Regions from separate parts of the Colwellia sp. 6M3 genome, predicted to be linked through region 1. Evidence: predicted binding sites of a transcription regulator. Region 1 holds the regulator's gene; the other holds the start of a gene.
The links. Region 1 encodes sigma-54, which starts transcription at its own class of promoters, with help from an activator protein. Its sites were predicted from a motif close to GTTGGCACGNNNNTNGNNT; they were not measured.
Positions count from the first base shown of each region.

Region 2: flgF (flagellar basal-body rod protein FlgF) is a predicted target of sigma-54. The motif match lies at 6,868-6,886, and genes of this name have one in related genera.

Region 1 is NZ_JACGWF010000003.1:30,857-41,780, forward strand. It holds gene H4J50_RS01225 (phospholipid-binding protein MlaC) at 1-559, opposite strand, end outside; gene mlaD (outer membrane lipid asymmetry maintenance protein MlaD) at 562-1,032, opposite strand; gene mlaE (lipid asymmetry maintenance ABC transporter permease subunit MlaE) at 1,084-1,860, opposite strand; gene mlaF (phospholipid ABC transporter ATP-binding protein MlaF) at 1,857-2,666, opposite strand; gene H4J50_RS01245 (calcium/sodium antiporter) at 3,195-4,175, shown strand; gene H4J50_RS01250 (KpsF/GutQ family sugar-phosphate isomerase) at 4,192-5,157, shown strand; gene kdsC (3-deoxy-manno-octulosonate-8-phosphatase KdsC) at 5,159-5,704, shown strand; gene lptC (LPS export ABC transporter periplasmic protein LptC) at 5,701-6,267, shown strand; gene lptA (lipopolysaccharide transport periplasmic protein LptA) at 6,299-6,778, shown strand; gene lptB (LPS export ABC transporter ATP-binding protein) at 6,779-7,510, shown strand; gene H4J50_RS01275 (RNA polymerase factor sigma-54) at 7,571-9,076, shown strand; gene hpf (ribosome hibernation promoting factor) at 9,112-9,399, shown strand; gene ptsN (PTS IIA-like nitrogen regulatory protein PtsN) at 9,429-9,881, shown strand; gene rapZ (RNase adapter RapZ) at 9,888-10,742, shown strand; gene H4J50_RS01295 (HPr family phosphocarrier protein) at 10,749-10,924, shown strand, end outside.
Region 2 is NZ_JACGWF010000006.1:61,845-72,768, forward strand. It holds gene H4J50_RS02735 (LPP20 family lipoprotein) at 1-82, shown strand, start outside; gene H4J50_RS02740 (flagella synthesis protein FlgN) at 121-552, opposite strand; gene flgM (flagellar biosynthesis anti-sigma factor FlgM) at 578-880, opposite strand; gene flgA (flagellar basal body P-ring formation chaperone FlgA) at 955-1,578, opposite strand; gene H4J50_RS02755 (chemotaxis protein) at 1,845-2,780, shown strand; gene H4J50_RS02760 (protein-glutamate O-methyltransferase CheR) at 2,820-3,650, shown strand; gene flgB (flagellar basal body rod protein FlgB) at 3,716-4,114, shown strand; gene flgC (flagellar basal body rod protein FlgC) at 4,117-4,536, shown strand; gene H4J50_RS02775 (flagellar hook assembly protein FlgD) at 4,555-5,244, shown strand; gene flgE (flagellar hook protein FlgE) at 5,275-6,648, shown strand; gene flgF (flagellar basal-body rod protein FlgF) at 6,925-7,668, shown strand; gene flgG (flagellar basal-body rod protein FlgG) at 7,691-8,479, shown strand; gene flgH (flagellar basal body L-ring protein FlgH) at 8,496-9,203, shown strand; gene H4J50_RS02800 (flagellar basal body P-ring protein FlgI) at 9,213-10,310, shown strand; gene flgJ (flagellar assembly peptidoglycan hydrolase FlgJ) at 10,328-10,924, shown strand, end outside.

The sequences.
Region 1 (10,924 bases):
AGCTGCTTAACTCAGCCTGCTTGCTGTCTAGTAAGCTAATACCTTCTGCAACCATGTCGTATGCTTTCCAATCGCCTGTTTTTTTATGCTTACGCACACGAAAAGAGATATCAATAGGTGGACGTCCAGGCTCTAAAACGCTAGTTGCTACAGAAACTACGCGCTCATCAGTAAAATCTTTTGGCGGTGCAAACTCTACTTTTTGGTTATTGTATAAAGTAAAAACCTGTGCATAAGAAGTAATAAGGTATTCACGAAATGCTGGCACAAACTCAGCACGCTCGGTTTTATTTGTTTTCTTAAAGTTACTGCCAATAACTTTATAAGCCGCATATTGATAATTTATGTAAGGCATAAGTTCTTCACGAACAATAGTCTTCAATAAATTAGGTTCTACTTGTATCGCCGCTTGTTCATTAGCAAAACGTTTGAAGGTAATATCCGCAACCGTTTTAATCATTTGGTAAGGATCTTTTTTATTAACTTCCTCAGCACTAACTCCAGTTGAGACGGCTAAAAAAGTAATACATAAAATTAAATGCTTAATCAAACTATTCATTATTAATCACCACTACCTTGACCAAATAAAAATTGCCCAATCAGTTCTTCTAACACTAACGCCGGTTTTGTATCTTCGATATAGTCACCGGGTTGCAAGGTCTCAACTGACGAATGAATAAATCCCGGCAACAAGCCAACATATTGTTCACCCAACAAACCAGCCGTTAAAATTGACACTGAAGTTGCTTCTGAAAAATTGTCATATTCTGCAAAAATGTCTAAAGTGACCACTGGCGTATAGTCTTCTCGATCTAATGCAATATTACTTACACGACCAACGACAACCCCACCAACTTTTATCGGTGAACGGACTTTTAAACCACCAATATTATCAAATTTAGCATACAGCTGATAAGTGCTACCACTGCCTGATATACCGCTATCAGCAACTTTTAACGCAAGCATTAACAATGCAGCAATACCAATTGCAGCAAATAAACCAACCAATAACTCTATTTTTTTCGACGCCATGTCTTCCACCAAGTTCAAATATTATTTAACTAAATAACCGCTTTGCTAATTTTAATTTGCAAACATTAATGCGGTTAATACAAAATCTAAGCCTAAAACTAGTAGTGATGATTGCACTACCGTAGAGGTTGTTGCTCTACTGATACCTTCAGATGTTGGCTCACAAGAATAACCTTTGTAAACCGCGATCCAAGTAACCACAAAAGCAAACACCACACTTTTAATAATGCCATTTAAAATGTCTTTCTCGAACGACACTTGTGACTGCATAACAGACCAGAATGTGCCGCTATCAACACCTAACCAATCTACACCAACAATGTGTGCGCCTAGAATACCAACGGCTGAAAATATTGCCGCTAATAACGGTAAGCTGATAAAGCCCGCCCAAAACCGAGGGGCTACTACACGACGCAAAGGATCTACCGCCATCATTTCAAGACTAGACAATTGTTCGGTTGCTTTCATCAAACCTATTTCGGCCGTCAATGCTGAACCCGCTCTACCTGCAAACAATAATGCGGCAACTACAGGCCCTAGTTCACGTAATAAAGACAATGCCACCATTGGCCCTAAGCTAGCTTCAGCGCCATAGCCTACTAAAATAGTATAACCCTGTAAGGCGAGTACCATGCCAATAAATAAGCCTGACACTAAAACAATGATTAACGATAAAACACCAACAGAATACAGTTGTTTCATCAATAACGGAAAACCCTTACGTGGGTTAGGAATATGCATCAATGCAGAGGCCAGCATTAATAAAGCTCTACCTAAACCAGAAATTTGGTCAATTATAGTACGACCGAAAAGTTGTAGTTGGTTCACTTATCAACCCCTTGGCCAATTAATTCTTCGCTATATGAAGCTGCAGGGTAGTGAAATGGTACAGGACCATCAGCTTCACCTTTAACAAACTGCTGCACTAAAGGTGACGTTTGAGCGTAAATCTCTTCCGGCGTACCTTGACCAATAATTTTTTGTTCCGCAATAATATAGATATAATCGGCAATGCTCATCACTTCAGGGACATCATGAGAAACCACAACTGAAGTTAAGCCTAATGCTTGACCTAATTCACGTATTAAACGCACAATTACACCCATAGAAATAGGGTCTTGACCAGCAAATGGCTCATCATACAGAATCAATTCTGGATCAAGCGCAATTGAGCGAGCAAGTGCTGCACGCCTAGCCATACCACCGGAAAGCTCACTTGGGCGTAAATTTCTTGCACCACGTAAACCAACGGCCTCTAGTTTCATTAGCACCATTTTTTCAATAACATCTTCTGATAATTCAGTATGCTCACGAATAGGAAAAGCGATATTGTCATAAACACTCATATCTGAAAACAATGCGCCACTTTGAAAAAGCATACTCATGCGCTTACGTATTTCATATAATGCATTACGCGAAAGCTTAGGAATATCGTGACCGTCAAATAATATTTGTCCGGATTCTGGTTTGATTTGCCCACCAATAAGTCGCAGCAGGGTTGTTTTCCCAATACCACTAGGACCCATTATTGCTGTAACCTTCCCTTTAGGAATAGACAAACTAATGCCATCATAAATGACACGTTCGTTACGCTTAAAAGTCATGTTTTTGATATTAACTAAAATTTCAGACATATTAGTTGAGATAACACCAGGTTAATGATTGCTTATATAATGGAATTCTAACGCAGCGCAACACGTCAGTCATTACAAATTAGTAAATATTTAGTAGGAAAAGAGTAAGTAAAAGTATGTAAATGTAACCAAGCCGAGTAAATGTGCTTGTGCGCATTACTTTATATGACAAACTACTGTGAGTAATTTGAGCTAAATCTGCAATTCAAAATCAACCAATGTATTTTCACAAATTTATGTTCAATCAGCGTGCCAATAATATCAGAAAACGTTTATAATGCCCGCTGCGCAATATAATGACGCCAAATCAGTATTAATTGGCTGTCATCAGTTATCATCAATGGTTTATTATTCAAGCGTAAAGCATACATGCAAAAAATGAGTTAGCTGGTTTTTTACAGCATATTAGACATTAAGCAATACCGACGCGAAGTGATAATAGTTAAGCCGCTGTAGAGATTTGATTCATTATTTTAATTGATATTATTTCATCATCAAAAATTATTTTTACCCAAACAGGAGTTTTGAATGTTAATTCAAATTTTGATCTTATTACTTTCACTAATCATTTTAGTGTGGAGTGCAGACAAATTTGTATTTGGTGCTTCGGCATTAGCACGCAACCTTGGTATTTCTCCAATGATTATTGGTTTAACTATCGTTGCTATGGGCTCTTCAGCTCCTGAAATGATGATCGCTGCAACGGCCTCTTTGCAAGGAAATCCTGATACCGCCATTGGTAACGCGATAGGTTCAAATATTACCAATATTGCTTTAGTTCTTGGCTTAACTGCACTGTTTAACCCATTGACTGTCTCATCGTCCACGATCAAACGTGAAATACCTCTCATTTTAATTATTACGGCTATAGCAACATACATGCTAGCTAATAGTAACTTTAGTTTTAATGAAGGTTTAATTCTAATTATTGGCTTTGTACTCTACATTGCGACCTTACTCTTCGTGACATTAAAACGCTCAAAAGAAAACCCTATTGATGACAAAATGGTAATAGAAGCAGAACAAGAAGTACCTGATGGTGTGAGTACCAAGCACTCGGTTATATGGCTTATTGTCGGTATGATTTTACTGCCGTTAAGTGCCAGCTTCTTAGTAGACTCTTCTATTTTTATAGCGAAAGCCTTTGGTATTAGCGACCTTGTTATTGGCTTAACGGTAATCGCCATTGGTACCAGCCTACCTGAACTAGCAGCCAGTATTATGAGTATTATTAAAAAAGAAGATGATCTAGCCCTTGGTAATATTATTGGTTCAAATATATTTAATATATTAGCTGTGTTGTCGCTTGCGGGATTAATTTCTCCAGGCAATATTGATAACGCCGCTGCCGTGCGCGACGCTCCATTTATGCTAGCAACCACCTTCTTATTATTTATACTTTGTTTTAGTCGTGGTGGAAAGTTTCGCATCACGCGCGCGAAAGGGTTACTATTATTAGCCGTCTTTATTGGTTATCAAGTGTTACTTTTTAGTCAAATTAACGCTTAAAAATTGGTCTTTAGTCATGAAAAACTTTAAACAATTAGCACTGAATGTAATTCATATTGAGCAACAAGCTATTGCTGAGTTAACGCAATTTATCGACGACGACTTTGCACAGGCTTGTGAGCTAATGTTTAATTGTCGAGGTCGTGTTATCGTCATTGGCATGGGAAAATCTGGTCACATTGGTGGCAAAATTGCGGCTACTTTAGCCAGTACAGGTACACCTTCATTTTTTGTTCATCCCGGTGAAGCAAGTCATGGTGATCTTGGCATGGTCACCATTGATGATGTCGTATTAACCATTTCTAACTCAGGTGAAACGGGTGAAGTATTGGCGATTATTCCTGTTCTTAAGCGCATTGGCGCCAAAATAATTGCCATGACCGGCAAGCCCGACTCTACACTTGCTAAACTTGCCGATACCCATGTCTGTGTAAAAGTATCACAAGAAGCTTGTCCGTTAGGGCTAGCACCAACATCAAGCACAACAGCCACTTTAGTCATGGGTGATGCTTTAGCCGTTGCTTTACTTAACGCGCGTGGTTTTACCGCCGACGACTTTGCTTTATCGCATCCCGGTGGTAGCCTTGGTAAAAGATTATTATTACGCTTAGCCGACATAATGCACAAAGATGAACGACTCCCAACGGTGACACAAAGTGCTAAAATAAAAGATGCCTTAGTTGAGATGTCGTTGAAAGGCTTAGGCATGACGGCTGTGGTTGACAGTGACAACATACTTGTCGGTCTTTTTACTGATGGTGATTTACGTCGTATTTTAGATGCTGAAATTAATATTCATCAAGATAGCATCACCAGTGTAATGACAAAAAATCCACTGGTAGCTAAACAAGATATGTTAGCGGCAGAAGCATTGAAAATTATGGAAGACAAAAAAATTAATGGCTTAATTATCGTCAACGATAATAATCAGCCAATTGGCGCGATGAATATGCATGACTTATTGAAATCAGGAGTGCTATAAATTGGACAGTTTATACGGAAAAGTTTCGCCAAGTGTTTGGCAAAAAGCACAAAAAATCAAACTCTTTGTTTGTGATATTGACGGCGTTTTTTCTGATGGCCGTATTTATTTAGGTAACAATGGTGAAGAATTAAAAGCTTTTCATACCAAAGATGGATATGGCATTAAAGCGCTAGGGGCTAGTGGTGTTGATGTTGGTGTAATTACAGGCAGAAAATCCAATATCGTACAAACTCGTATGACCGCATTAAACGTAAAACATATAGTGCAAGGCGAAGAAAACAAACTGCCAGCGTTGAAAGCAATGCTCGCTTCATTAAAGTTAAAGCCAGAACAAGTGGCTTACATCGGCGATGATATGCCTGACTTCGATTGTCTAAACTATGTTGGTTTTAGCATTGCAGTAAATGATGCACATCCCGCCATTTTAAACTTGTGTGACTACATAACTTATACCCGCGGTGGTTTTGGTGCGGTACGAGAAACCTGCGATCTTATTATGCAAAGCCAACAGACTTTAGCTAATGCGTCAGGTGCAAGTATATGAATCGCATAACTATTGCGACAATAGCACTTTTTTTACTCGCCTTAACAACCTACGGCATACTCGAATGGTTTGGCGCAGAAAAACAAACCAGCAATATTCTCGAAAGTGCCAATCAGCCAGAATTTATTGCTGAAAACCTCAACAGTGATGTTTACAAATCAACAGGCCCATTATCCTATAATGTTGAAGCCCAACGAATGGAACATTATGCTCAATTAGAGGTCACACACTTTGAATACCCACGTTACACCTTGTATCCAAAAAACAATAAACCGACTTGGCAAATAACCGCCAATGAAGGCACGCTATATAATAATAATCGTGTAAAATTAAAAAATCGCGTACGTTTAATCGCCACTGATGAAGAAAGTTTAATACAGGAAGTACACGGAAAAAATCTAGAAATGGACTTAAAAACAAATATTATCAGCTCAGAGCAAACAATCTTAATATTAGGTAAAGGATTTACTATGTATGGCTCAGGATTAATTGTAGACTTAAACACAACACAGATGACATTGACTGAACATGTACAAACCATTTATAAAAAAATTAAAAAATAACCTTATTTATTTTTCTGCATTTGCATTATTAATGCCGGCAGTAAATGCTGAAAAATTCGATGTTGACCAAGAAATTAAAATTTCTTCTTCACGCCAAGCAGCTGATCTGAAAAATAAAATATTCAGTTATATTGATAATGTCATTATCTCTCAAGGTTCGCTGACAATTAATGCCGAACTCGTACAGGTGATAACTCAAGATAAAAGCAATAATAAAATTTATATTGCGAAAGGTTCTCCTGCGACATTTGAGCAAACGCTGCAAGATGGTAGCCCTATCAATTTACAAGCCAATGAAATTCGTTATGAACCTGATTTGAATACGGTTGTTATTTCAGGTAATGCTTTGTTACGCCAAGAAGGTAGTGAAGTAAGTGGCAGTAAAATCACCTATAACTTCGAGACTGAATATGTCAATGCCGAAAGCTTAGAAAATGCTAAGGTTGAAACAGTATTGCAGCCAAAAAATAAAACTGAACCGCCAAAAAAATCTAAGGACAAGCAAGAGTAAATGTCTACTTCAACATTATCAGCCATTGGCCTTGCAAAAGCCTACAAAGGCAGAAAAGTCGTTAAAAACGTTAGTATGAAGGTTTCTGCTGGACAAATTGTTGGCTTATTAGGACCAAATGGCGCGGGTAAAACCACTTCGTTTTACATGATCGTTGGCTTAGTTAATAACGACAGTGGCTCAATTATTTTAAATGACGAAGATTTAACCTTATTGCCCATGCATGAACGTGCCCGCAAAGGTATTGGTTATCTACCTCAAGAAGCTTCAATTTTTCGCAAACTAACGGTTTATGACAACATAATGGCGATTTTACAAACCCGTAAAACGCTAACCGACGTTGAAAGAGAAGAAAAACTTGAGCATTTATTAGAAGAATTTAACATTGGTCATATCAAAGACAACCTCGGCATGAGCCTGTCTGGTGGTGAACGTCGACGAGTTGAAATAGCGCGAGCTTTAGCTGCAGATCCTAAATTTATTCTCCTTGATGAACCTTTTGCTGGTGTTGATCCAATTTCGGTAGGTGATATAAAAAAAATTATCCTACACTTAAAAGAACGTGGCATAGGTATCTTAATTACCGACCATAATGTACGTGAAACCCTCGATGTCTGTGAGCACGCCTATATTGTTAGTCACGGCGAGCTTATTGCCGAAGGTAACTCTACTGAAATACTTGCAAATCAACACGTAAGAGATGTATACCTTGGTGAACAATTCACGCTATAGTGAATAACAGACTTACTCGGTAACATACTAATGTACTTGAACAGGGAAAAGAAAACGTAAATGCGTCCTACTCTGCAACTCCGTATCGGACAACAATTAACGATGACCCCGCAATTGCAGCAGGCTATCAAGCTGTTGCAATTATCGACCTTGGATTTACAACAAGAAATTCAAGAAGCTCTTGAAAGTAACCCTTTACTTGAAGTTGATGAATCTCCCGACAACAATTCAGAAAACACCCCTGACAATTTAGAAGAAGCATACTCCGCTGGTATTGGCGATAGCGTAGAAATATCCTCAGATGGCAGCGAAGATTCTGCACCGACTATTGATGAAATAAGTTCATCAGAAGGCTTAGCAAAAACTGACATACCCGAAGAATTAAATAGTGATACAACGTGGGATGACAACTTTAGTGCCAGTGCGAGCAGTGGCGGTGTTGGTCATGCATCAGAAGATTATACCTATCAGGGTGAAACAAAAGACTCCTTACAAGACCATCTTATTTGGCAAATGGAACTAACACCATTTAGCGATACCGATAGAACAATTGCTATCGCTATTATTGAAGCTATAGATGATGCCGGCTACCTAACAGTTTCTGCAGACGAGATATTAGAAAGCGTAGGCATTGATGGTGTTGAACTTGATGAAATTGAAGTAGTGCTTAAACGGATTAACGTTTTTGATCCGGTGGGCGTAGCGGCTCGTTCAATTCCAGAGTGTTTACTTATTCAGCTCAACCAATTTTCAAAAGATACGCCTTGGCTCGCTGAAAGTAAGTTAGCGGTAACTGAGCATATCGAATTATTGGGTAATCGCGATTATCGCCAATTGATGCGAAAGTTACGCATTAAAGAAGACCAATTACGTGAAGTTATTCGCTTAATACAATCATTAGACCCTCGCCCGGGCGATAGTGTTATCAAGAGTGAAGAACAGTATGTTATTCCTGACGTGTCGGTTGAAAAGAAAAATGGTCGCTGGACTGTAGAGCTAAACCCAGACACAGCACCTAAGTTATCAGTAAATCAACAATATGCTGCCATGTCTCGCTCGATGAAATCATCAGCAGACAGTCAATTTATTCGCTCGAACTTGCAAGAAGCTAAATGGTTTATCAAAAGCCTTGAAAGCAGGAACGATACCTTGTTAAAAGTGTCCAATTGTATTGTACAGCGCCAGCAGGGTTTCTTTGAACATGGCCCTGAAGCTATGCGACCTATGGTTTTAAATGATATTGCCGAAGCGGTAGATATGCACGAATCGACTATTTCTCGTGTTACTACACAAAAGTATATGCATACACCCAGAGGCATTTTTGAGCTTAAATACTTCTTCTCTAGCCATGTAAGTACTGAAAATGGTGGTGAATGCTCATCAACCGCTATTCGTGAGTTAATTAAAAAACTTGTTGCCGCCGAAATACCCGCAAAGCCATTAAGCGACAGTAAAATCGCCGATATCTTGGCCGAACAAGGCATTAAAGTAGCAAGACGCACTATTGCCAAGTATCGAGAGTCACTCTCTATACCGCCGTCAAATCAACGTAAAAGCCTATTGTAGGCAGTCTTAATCACCAAAAAAGAGGAATGAAGCTTATGCAAATTAATCTTACTGGACACCATGTCGATGTTACCGACTCATTACGTGATTATGTTAATGCTAAATTTGAAAAAATAGAGCGCCACTTTGAACACATTAATAATGTACATGTGGTACTAACGGTTGAAAAATTGAACCAGATCGCTGAATCTACTGTGCATTTAACGGGCTCTGAGGTTCACGCTAAGGCTGAACATAACGATATGTACGCATCAATTGATGCATTAATTGATAAATTAGATCGCCAAATTTTGAAATACAAAGGCAAAATCAACAAGCATTAGCGCCAAGTCGCTTTAGGTTTTATAAGTTTATGAAGTTGCAAGATATCCTAACCCCGGAATGCACTATTTGTGCAGCACCGGGTTCCAGTAAAAAACGTATTCTAGAATACTTAAGTAGTCTGGCCGCTGAAAAATTGGTTGAACACGATACTTTTCAGCTACTAGAAAGCCTAGTTAAGCGCGAAAGAATGGGTTCTACCGGCATAGGAAATGGCATAGCGATACCGCATGGACGTTTAGATAATTCTACCCAACCCATTGCGGTGGTTATTACCACAGAAGAGCCGATAGATTTTGATGCGATAGATAATCGTCCTGTGGACATTTTTATTGCTTTATTTGTGCCCGAAAATGAATGCCAAAATCACCTGTGTACATTACAAAGTATCGCAAAAATTTTTCGTGAAAAACAATTTTGCAAACAAGTGCGTAAATGCCAAAGTAACCAAGAGCTGTTTCAGCTAATCCAACAGGCGAGTTAAGTCCCCATGAAGTTAATTATAGTCAGTGGTCGTTCAGGATCAGGTAAAAGTGTTGCATTACGCGTATTAGAAGATCTGGGCTACTATTGTGTAGATAACATACCGGTTAATTTGTTACCCGCTTTAATTCATACCGTCATTAATGATTATGAAAATGTTGCCGTCAGCCTAGATGTTCGAAACCTACCTGCTGATCCTAACGATGTACCCGAAATTATAGAATACTTACCTAATGCAGTAGAGTTAAGTTTACTTTATTTAGATGCCGACGATAGTGACCTTATCCGTCGTTTCAGCGAGACACGACGCTTACATCCGCTAATTAGACAAAATATAGCCTTAGACCAAGCCATAGCCTTAGAAAAAAAGCTTCTTGAACCTATCGCAAGTCGCGCACATTTATATATCAACACTAGCCAACTATCACCACATCAGCTGGCCGACTTAGTTAGAGAGCGTATACTAGGTAAAAAATCGGGTTCTATGGTGGTTGTTTTTGAATCTTTTGGCTTTAAACATGGCGTACCACAAGATGCAGACTATGTATTTGATGCGCGATTTTTACCTAACCCATTTTGGGATAAAGAACTTAAGGGCTTCACCGGATTAGATAAACCTGTGCAAGATTTCCTTGCTAGCCAACCTATTGTGACAAAGTTTATTTGGCAAATAAATAGCTTCATGATGACCTGGTTACCGCATCTAGAACGAAATAATCGCAGTTATATTACTATAGCGGTTGGTTGTACCGGCGGTATGCATCGCTCTGTATATATCACCGAATTACTCGCAAATAATATGCGTAAAGAACGTAAAGACGTGCAGTCTCGTCATCGCGATTTACCTGTTGCCACAACGTAACTTGCTATGAGCACACAAGCCAGCCGTTATGTTCTCATCATCAACAAGCTTGGGCTTCATGCCCGAGCGGCTTCTAAACTCGCACAATTAAGTCAAAAGTTTACCGCAAAAGTCACCATTGAATTAGACGACAATCATGCTGACGCTAACAGTATTATGGGCATAATGCTGCTTGCAGGTGC
Region 2 (10,924 bases), on a different contig from region 1:
AAGCTTAGACTTTAAAGATGTATATGAAATTTATAATGCATCGTCTAACCGTCAAGAGATAAAGCATATCACTTATTATTAGCATTAGTGGCTGAAATTTATACCTAAAAATAAAAGTGCTTAAGCTTTTAACCCTAGGCTACTCAGCCCACCAGAGGTTTTTCCTTTGCTATCATAAGTCATTGATGACTTATTATGATTTTCTAATAAAGAGGTTTTCATTCGTTCAACTGAGAGTTGAGACTGATGAATGATTAAACCATTAATTTGGTTTTGTTTTTTACAGCGGACTAAACACGCTTCAATATCGGCTAACTCTGTGTCGAAATTACCAGCTAACTTTTCTTGTTTGAACTCAAAACTTTGTCCTATAGCATTGTCAATTTCTTGAATCGCTATCAGTAAGTTGTTTTTATCTGAGGTAATACTAATAAGTGCATCAGGGTTTTGTTTCTGAAGGACGTCTTTCTCTGTATTTAATAACGTTTCTAGTTGCATCAACTGAGATAACTGTTGAGAGATCAATTGTTGCGGTGTTATTTTTTCAGACACTTATTACTCCTTTACTTCTTACGAGTTAGTTGAGATCAAATTCAAAGTTAGCAATACTCGCTGCCAGTTTTTCTGGGTTAACTTTATAATCACCAGATGCAATAGCATCTTTTAATTCAGCTATTTTTTTCTGGTTTAGCACTGGTGAGTCAGCTGCTTTTTTTTGCAACTCAGTCATCTGTTTTGCTTGTGGGGTAATTGACACCGAATCGCGCGGTGCTAATTTAGCTTGTTGCGATGTATTTGCATTTTCGCTAACTTGCTGTTTAGTTTGAACTTGTTGCTTTACTTGGTTGGTGTTACTCAAGTTATTGATATTAATAGCCATTATTGTATCCTACTTACAACAGTTATTGGTTTCTAACCTTTTATCGGCAAAACAGCAGAAAACTTAAGCAATTATTATAAATTAATTACGACTTGGTTAATAGCGCTAACTTGCCCTTGAACAATTCGTCCAGATTGCTTATTTCGCACGGATATAATTTCACCTAAGCTGCCGTCGTCTAACGCAACGCCAAACGACTTAATCTCAAAGCTATCTGACTTAGCAATGATATTCACAGGCTCATCTTTACAAACAAAGCAGGTGTTTTTATTTGTTATAACGCTACCTTGAGATAAATTTCTTTTGGTGCGCACACCAGTGGCAAGGCTTGGATCTGTCATCACTGCCCCTCGAATTTGCCCTGAGTCTTTAAATATAAGTTCTATATTACTTTGACTGAGTAAAGTACCTTTGCTGACGCGCATTCGTGTCACTACAACAGGCACTATTGTTTGAATTTTTACCGGTATATATAAATACCAAGAATTTTCGTCGGAACAAACAATTTTAACATTTACGTTTCTACCGTTATGGTTTTCAGGTATATTTGCCGTTAATGGTGACACACAAGATTGTAATGAAATGCGAGGATCTATTTCAGATACTTCGACATTTAGCTTTCCTTGAGCAGGTAAACTCACGTTATTCTCGACATGTTTTTTGATGAAGTTATAGAGATACTCCCGATCAAACGTCATGGCTGAACTCGAATTAACTATGGCTATGTATATAAGGGCTATTGTTAATATTATCTTTAATTGGCTCATAATTTCTTATTTGAATGCTAGGGAAATAAAAATACTCGTCTAAGCTTAATTTAGTTAACTAAAATCAACTCAACTTAAATTAATATACATAACGTCAAAGTATTTACGTTATGCACAGACATTAGTGGTTTTAATGATTGTACAATCAAGAATCGTGCCTTTGTTATATTTGCAATGGCATACCAAAGAGGTTTCTTATGACAGGCATACTAGACTCAGTTAATCAGCGCACTCAATTAGTCGGACAAAACCGATTGGAGTTGTTGCTATTTAAACTTAATGGGCGGCATCGCTTTGGCATTAATGTTTTTAAAGTACGTGAAGTCATGCCTTGTCCTAGACTGACTTTATTACCCAAACAAGATAAGGTTATTAAAGGCGTTGCTCACATTCGTGGCCAAACTATTTCTATTATTGATTTAAGTAAAGCTACTGGTGGCCCGGAGATTGAGCAAACAGAAGATAGCTTTGTCATTATTGCTGAATATAATCGCAGCGTGCAGGGCTTTCTTGTTGCCGGTGTTGAGCGTATTGTGACCGTGAGTTGGAAAAATATGATGCCACCGCCAGAAGGGGCAGGAAAATCAAGCTACCTAACGGCAGTTACTGAAATTGACAACGAAATGGTCTCTATTCTTGATGTTGAAAAAATCCTCAATGAAATCAACCCAATTTCAACAGAGTTAAGTGAAGGTATTGCTGATGCAACGGTGGGCGAAAAAATTGGTGAGCGAGTCATTATGATCGCCGATGATTCAACCGTGGCGCGCAACCAAGTCAAACGTGCGCTTGAATCTTTAGGTTTAACTATGTTGTTAGCCAAAAATGGTCAAGATGCACTTGATCAATTACAAACAATTGCTGACGGGTGTCAAAATAGTATCACCGAAAAAGTCGCTTTGTTAATTTCTGATATTGAAATGCCGGAAATGGATGGTTATACGCTGACAGCAGAAATTAAGCAAAATGATCGCATGAAAAATATGCCTGTTATTTTACACACCTCACTCAGTGGTGTTTTTAATAATGCTATGGTAGAAAAAGTTGGGGCTGAAGATTTTATTCCTAAATTTCATCCTGACGAGTTAGCTACTGCGGTTAAAAAGTGGTTAAAACATGATGAAACTTCTTAATGTTTGTTTGCATTCTTTAGATAAGGTGGATAATAACTAGTGTTAACTAAGCAACTCGATGATAAAAGTTATCATCAGTTTAGAATATTTCTAGAGCAGCAATGCGGTATTGTTTTAGGTGAAAGTAAACAGTACTTGGTAAAAAGTCGCCTAGCACCACTGATGGCAAAATTTGATGTTGCGTCTTTGTCTGATTTAGTAGCGCAAACGCTTAATCCGGTTAAACGGCAACTGCGGGCATCAGTTATTGACGCCATGACCACCAATGAAACCTTATGGTTTCGTGACGACTATCCTTTCGAACTTTTGAAAAAGAAAATCCTGCCAGAATTTAAAGGCCAACAAACACAATTAAAAATTTGGTCAGCGGCAAGCTCATCAGGACAAGAACCTTATTCAATTGCTATGGCGGTTTATGAATTTCAACAAAATAACCCCGGCGCATTTCCTGGTGGTGTTCAAATTATTGGCACTGATATCTCTAACACCATGTTAGAACATTGCAAGTATGCTCATTATGATAATTTAGCCCTCTCACGAGGTTTATCTTTAGAGCGTAAAAAACAATTTTTTGAAGCCGGTGATAATGGTATGCTGAAGGTGAAAGACTTCATTAAAAACATGGTCAGCTTTCGCCAAATTAACTTATTAAATAGTTATAGTTTAATGGGGCGTTTTGATTTGGTTTTCTGCCGTAACGTCTTGATTTACTTCTCTCCTGAGTTAAAGTCAAAAATAATTTCACAAATCCACAGTACGTTAAATAAGGACCGTTATTTATTTCTTGGCGCCTCGGAATCGCTTTCAGGTATTAGCCAAGATTTTAATATGATCCGTTGTAATCCTGGCATCGTTTACCAAAAAAAATAACCTCTCTATAAATCTCTGGCATAAATCTTGAATAAATACCTTCATTCATACGGAGGTATTTTTTTATGGCTATTAGTTTTGAAAAAGCATTTGGCATTTACCCGCAAAGTTTACAAATACGTGCACAACGTGCGGAGCTTATTGCCGGCAATATTGCCAATGCCGATACACCCGGCTACAAAGCCAAAGGAATGGACTTCAAAGCCGCATTAGCGCAAGCAGCCTCAAAGCAACAAACCGGCATGACGCGCACTAACGAAAAACATTTCGATGTTCGTATGGAACTCAATAACGGCGTGGGTTTTCGTGTACCTAATCAAGCAGATACTGGTGACGGTAACAGTGTAGATGTACAAGTGGAACGAAACTTGTATCTAGAAAACTCTATGCAATATCAAGCAAGCCTACAATTTCTTAACGGAAGCATAAAAGGCTTGAGAAAAGCAATTACTGGAGGGCAATAAAAATGAGCCTATTTAATGTATTTTCTATATCTGGTTCGGGTATGAGCGCACAGTCTGTCCGCTTAAATACTACGGCTAGTAATATTGCTAATGCTGATAGTGTTAGCAGTAGTATCGATCAAACATATCGTGCACGCCACCCAGTTTTTGCCGCTGAGATGCAAAAAGCTGCCGCTGGACAAAATGAGTCGGTTGGTGTTCAGGTACTTGGTGTTGTTGAAAGTAACAAGCCGCTTAATATTGAATATGCTCCTGACCATCCAATGGCCGATGGTGAGGGTTATATTTACAAGCCGAACGTAAATGTTATTGAAGAAATGACTAACATGATTTCTGCTTCTCGTTCATATCAAACCAATGTGCAAATAGCGGAGTCAGCAAAAAGTATGCTAACTAAAACGCTAACACTTGGTCAACGCTAAGGTTAAATAGGAACTATCATGGAAACAGTATCTGGCTCTAGCCCATTAGATAACATCCGCTGGCAGCAGGAGAACAATACTCCTGAGGCAGACGAAGACCGAGGAATGTTAACGCAAGCAGATTTCTTTGCGTTACTTACTCAAGAACTGTCGAATCAAGACCCGACCAAGCCAGTTGAAAACAATGAGATGATATCTCAGATGACCGCTTTCTCGACCACTGATGGAGTGACAAAGTTAAACGATCAATTTACCAGTTTTGCTGCTTCAATGTCGTCTAGCCAAGCCCTGCAAGCATCATCGCTTGTTGGTCGCAGTGTTTTAGTTGAAGACAACGTCTTTGGTATGGAAGAAGGTCAATCGGTAAAAGGTAAGTTAGTGACCGACCAACCGGCAAGTAATGTCAATATTTACGTTGAAAACGTTGCCGGTGAAATTATTCAAACCGTGCCAGTAGGTAGCGTAGCAGCAGGTGGATTTACCTTTACTTGGGACGGCAAAGGATCTAATGGCGAGCCTGCACCTGAAGGGGCATATCGCTTTCGTGTTGCCGGCTTAGTTGAAGGTAATACATCAGAATTGCAAGCGATGACTTATCGCAAAGTAGATAGTGTCACTTTGGCCGGAAGCGGCGGAAGTATTTTATTAAACCTTAATGGTGGCAGCACCATGAAACTTTCGGACGTAGTCGAAGTTTCTCAAGGTTAAGCAATCAGTTTTTTATAATGAGGTGAAATTATGTCATTTAATATAGCGTTGAGCGGATTAAACGCAGCTCAGAAAGATTTGAATGTAACATCCAACAACATAGCGAATGTAAACACTACTGGCTTTAAAGAATCACGTGCAGAGTTCGTCGACGTTTATGCGGCATCGCTTCTATCTTCGAGTAAAACTAAAGCAGGTAACGGTGTTTTGACGGCAGAAGTTGCACAGCAGTTTTCACAAGGTAGCATAAAGTTTACCAATAACTCGTTAGATTTGGCGATTACCGGCAACGGATTTTTTGCCACGGTATCTGAGTTAAATAGCTTAGAAACCTCATATACCCGAGCTGGTCAGTTTAAATTGAACCAAGACAACTTTATTGTTAACTCAGAAAGCGGGTATTTGTTGGGTTTTCCTGTTAATACCGATGGTACCTCATCTTCAGTCAGTTTAAGTACGGCTGAGCCTATTCGTATACCAACGGCTTCAGGTGCACCTCAAAAATCTTCAGAAGTTGATATAAGAATGAATTTACCTGCGGGTGATTCTTATATTTCAACAGCGCCAGGTAATTTTGATCCTGAAGACCCATTAACATTTAATAATTCAACATCAGTAACCATATTTGATTCCTTGGGTGATAGTCATATTATGACCTATTTCTTTGTTAAAGATGATCCGAGTGTAAACCCGAATGAGTGGATGGTTTTTGCTAGTGTTGATGGAAAACCTATTAATCTTGTCGACCCGGCAGGCGGAGGAACTAACCCTGTTGCGGGCACCGTATCAGGTCCGTTATCGCCAACTGGTTTGATTGGTGCTAGGTTACTATTTGATTCCTCAGGTGATTTTCAGTCTCAAATTCCGACTGCAGCTAATGGTGGCATTATTACTGAGGACTTTACTAACCATTTACCCAATGGCGCAGATACCTCACAAACGATCAAAATTGATTTTAATTTAGATCCCCTAGGACCTAATGCAAATGAACCAACACAGTTTGCTTCTAACTTTGAAGTCACCTCTTTACAACAAGATGGTTTAGCTGTTGGTCGATTAACCGGTATTGATATTGGTACTGATGGTTTAGTAAGAGCAAGCTATAGTAATGGAACTTCACAGCCATTATCACGAATTGCCATGGTAAACTTTGCCAATGAACAAGGTTTAAAACAAGTGGGTAACACTGCATGGAAAGAAAGTATTACTTCTGGTGAAGCGTTAGCGGGCGAGGGTGGTTCAGGTACCTTTGGTACGATAAACTCTTCAGCATTAGAGCAATCTAACGTTAACTTAACTTCAGAATTAATTGATTTAATCTCTGCTCAACGAAACTTTCAAGCGAACTCTCGTGCACTTGAGGTAGACAATCAATTAAACCAAACTATTCTACAAATTCGTTAGTTTTAACCGCGAATAGTTGAATAATACTCAGCGCTAATTTATTGTAATTACAATTAATTAGCCGAAAATAAAAAACCAGATAATCAATATTGATTTCTGGTTTTTTTATCTTTAAAAACGCTACATTCATGCCGTTCCCAACATTAAAAACTTCACAAGCATAAAGTCGCACAATAAATAACCGATTCATTTTGGCTTTAACATTACCCTTCTTAATTTTCTGGCACTTTATTTGCAACACATCAAATATGATTAATATTATGGGTGAATTTCATTATGGATAAGTTGCTGTATATCGCCATGAGTGGCGCGAAGCAAAACATGCAAGCCTTATCAGTGAATGCTAATAACCTCGCTAACGCCAAAACTACGGCCTTTAAGGCTGATTTAGCTAATGCTAGAGCAATGCAAGCTTTCGGTGAAGGTATGCCTACTCGAGTGTTTTCAATGATCGAACGAGCAGGCCAAAACTTTGACAGTGGTGCATTATTGAGTACCGGGCGTGATCTTGACCTCGCTATTCAAGGTCAAGGCTGGTTAACGGTACAAACTAAAGATGGCAGTGAAGCCTATACCCGTAATGGCCAATTAAAATTAAATGACAACGGCGCACTAGAAACCTCAAGAGGTGATTTAGTGATTGGCGATAGTGGGCCAATATTTTTACCCTTACCCATTAGTAAACTTAATATTTCTGCTGATGGCACCATTATGGTTCAGCCTGAGGGTGCGCCTAGTACTGTTCAAGATGAAGTCGGCAGAATTAAATTTGTTAACCCAGATAATCGCTTGCTAGAAAAAGGCAGTGATGGCTTATTTCGTCGTAAAGACGGCAACAATGAGCCGGCTGATGTCACGATAAAAGTAGCGAGTGGTTCATTAGAATCAAGCAACGTAAACCCTATTAGTGAAATGACCGATATGATCGCACTGCAACGTCAATTTGAAATGCAGTTGAAAATGATGAAAACCGCTGAAGAAATTGATGAAAGTGCAGCGTCATTATTGCGATCGTTATAAATAAAATATTTTGAGGTGATGTATGAACCCAGCATTATGGATTAGTAAAACAGGCTTAGATGCGCAAACAAAAGAAATTGCGGTTATATCTAACAACTTGGCGAACGCCAGTACTATTGGTTTTAAAAAAAGCCGCGCGGTATTTGAAGACTTACTTTATCAAAATATTAACCAACCAGGTGGTCGTTCAGCGCAAGATACTGAAATGCCGTCAGGGTTAATGTTAGGTGCAGGTACCAAAGTGGTAGCAACACAAAAAATTCATACCCAAGGTGACATGCTAAATACTGATAATGCATTGGATTTGATGATTCAAGGCGAAGGTATGTTTGAAATTTTAATGCCAGATGGCTCGTCTGCTTATTCACGCAACGGCCAATTTACCATGGACGAAGAAGGTAATATTGTTACGCCGGGCGCAGGTTATTTATTACAACCGCAAGTTACTGTGCCTGAAGATGCTTTAAGCATTATTGTTTCACAAGATGGTGAAGTTTCGGTCACTTTGCAAGGTCAAGCTGAACCTGCCGTAGTTGGACAAATTAATACCATTAATTTTATTAACCCAACAGGTTTAGAGCCAATTGGACAAAATTTATACGTTGAAACGTCAGTCAGTGGCGCGCCACAAGAGGGTGTTCCGGGCTTAGCCGGATATGGCCTATTAGTGCAAGGAGCATTAGAAACGTCCAATGTTAATACGACAGAAGAGTTGGTTAATCTTATTGAAAGTCAGCGCGTTTATGAAATGAACTCGAAAGTTATTTCAGCAGTTGACCAAATGCTTAGCTACATAAATCAGCAATTATAAAGTTGAGGAAGGGTTCATGAAAGGCAAGAAATCTTCGTTATTAAGCACCTTATTTACGGTGTGCATAGTCGCCATATTTTTTACTGGCTGTGCCAGTATTGAACAGGTAAAAACAATGCCTAATGATCCTGACTTTGCACCTATTTTGCCGGAAATGAAAGATGAACCTTTAGTGCCAACGGGCTCACTTTTTAACGTTAATTATGTAAATAACATCTATTCAGACTCTAAAGCCCATCGAGTTGGCGATATTATTTCTGTCATTTTGAGTGAAAGTACTCAATCACAAAAAAGTGCAAAAACTGAGTTATCCAAAGATAATAATGCGTCGCTAAGTCCTATTACGGGTTTTGGTGGAGCAGCAATAAATTTTGATAACAAGGCCATACAATTTGGCTATAACCAAACGTCAGACTTTTCAGGTGACTCTAAAGCAAATCAAGGTAACAGTTTATCCGGTAATATATCTGTGCATGTTTTACGTGTATTGCCAAATGGTAACCTGATGATCCGTGGTGAAAAATGGATGTCTTTAAATAATGGTGATGAGTTTATTCGCTTAACCGGCATTGTACGTTCACAAGATATTAGCTCAAGTAATACCGTTACCTCTAGCAAAGTTGCCAATGCACGTATTGAGTACGCAGGCACAGGAAGCTTTGCCGATGTTCAAGAACAAGGTTGGTTGTCTAAGTTTTTCAGTAGTTCATGGTGGCCAATTTAGTAGGAAAATATGATGAAAAAATATTTATATAGTCTCGTTTGTTTAATCGTATTGCTTTTTTTACCCGAAGCAAATGCTCAGCGTATTAAAGATTTAGCCGATGTAGCTGGTGTGCGAAGCAACCAACTTATTGGTTATGGCTTAGTGGTAGGTTTACCTGGCACAGGCGAGCAAAGCCCTTTTACTGAGCAAAGCTTCAAAACCATGCTAACCAATTTTGGTATTACCATGCCAGCAAACTTAAAACCTAAAATTAAGAATGTTGCTGCTGTGGCCGTACATGCCGAATTACCTGCGTTTTCAAAACCAGGTCAAAAAATTGATGTTACGGTTTCTTCAATGGGGAGTGCAAAAAGCTTACGTGGCGGTACATTAATTCAAACGATATTAATGGGGCTTGATGGCAATGCTTATGCCGTTGCTCAAGGAAGCTTAATTGTAAGTGGTTTAGGTGCTGAAGGGCTCGATGGCTCAAAAGTCATTGCTAATACGCCAACGGTTGGGCGAATTGCCAATGGTGCTATGGTTGAGCGAGAAGTATTATCACCATTTACCGCTGGCGATCATATTACATTTAATCTGCACAATGCTGATTTCACCACGGCAAAACGACTTTCAGACACTATTAATAATTTAATTTCTGGCTCAGCACGTGCAATAGATGCTGCCTCAGTACAAGTTACCGCTCCAAGAGATGCCGCTGATCGCGTTAGCTTTTTGTCAACCTTAGAAAATTTAGAGTTTGAACCTGGCTCACCGTCAGCAAAAATTATTGTTAATTCACGTACTGGTACCATTGTTATTGGTGCTGATGTACGTTTACTTCCTGCGGCAATAACTCATGGTGGTATTACCGTTACCATTAATGAGATTGAAGCGGTTTCGCAACCTAACGCTTTTGCAGAAGGTGAAACGGTGGCAACGAATCAATCTATTATTGACGTTAAGCAAGACGATTCTCGTATGTTTGTTTTTGACCCCGGTGTCACTTTAGATGCATTAGTACGGGCGATAAACCAAGTTGGTGCCGGTCCTGGTGATGTTATGGCCATACTCGAAGCGTTAGATCAAGCTGGCGCTTTACGTGGGAATTTGATCATTATTTAATGATCAATGGAGTAACTATGACAACACGTATTGCAGATGCACAAAACTTTTTAGACATAAACGGCTTAAACTCGATTCGTCAAGACGCTAAGTCGGGTGATAGTGCCAGCAAAAAAGATGCATTAGAACAAGCTGCAAAGCAGTTTGAAGCTATTTTTATGCAAATGCTGATGAAAAGCATGCGTAAAGCGCAAGCCGTGTTAGAGGCAGACAGCCCGCTGAACTCTGAGTCAACCAAATTCTATCGTGACATGCATGACCAACAAATGTCGCTCGAACTATCTAATAATGGCGCTTTAGGTCTTGCACCGTTAATTGTTCGCCAACTTGGTGGCGACAGTGAAAACTTTACGCCTCATACAATATTACGTAGTGACGGCAACCTGGATAGTCGCGGCAGTGTTCGCATTAGCGAACCTTCATTGGTAAATACAGTAAGTTTAGTCAAAGACTCGTCAGCGAATCAGGATCCTAATAAAGATTGTCAAACAAATGGCTCAATCGCAGCCCAAGCTTCGAGTATGTTGCTAAGCCCTGCATTTAAAGAGCCAAAAGATTTTGTTACTGCCTTAACAGCCGACGCTAAACGCGTGCAAGACAAAATTAATGTACCA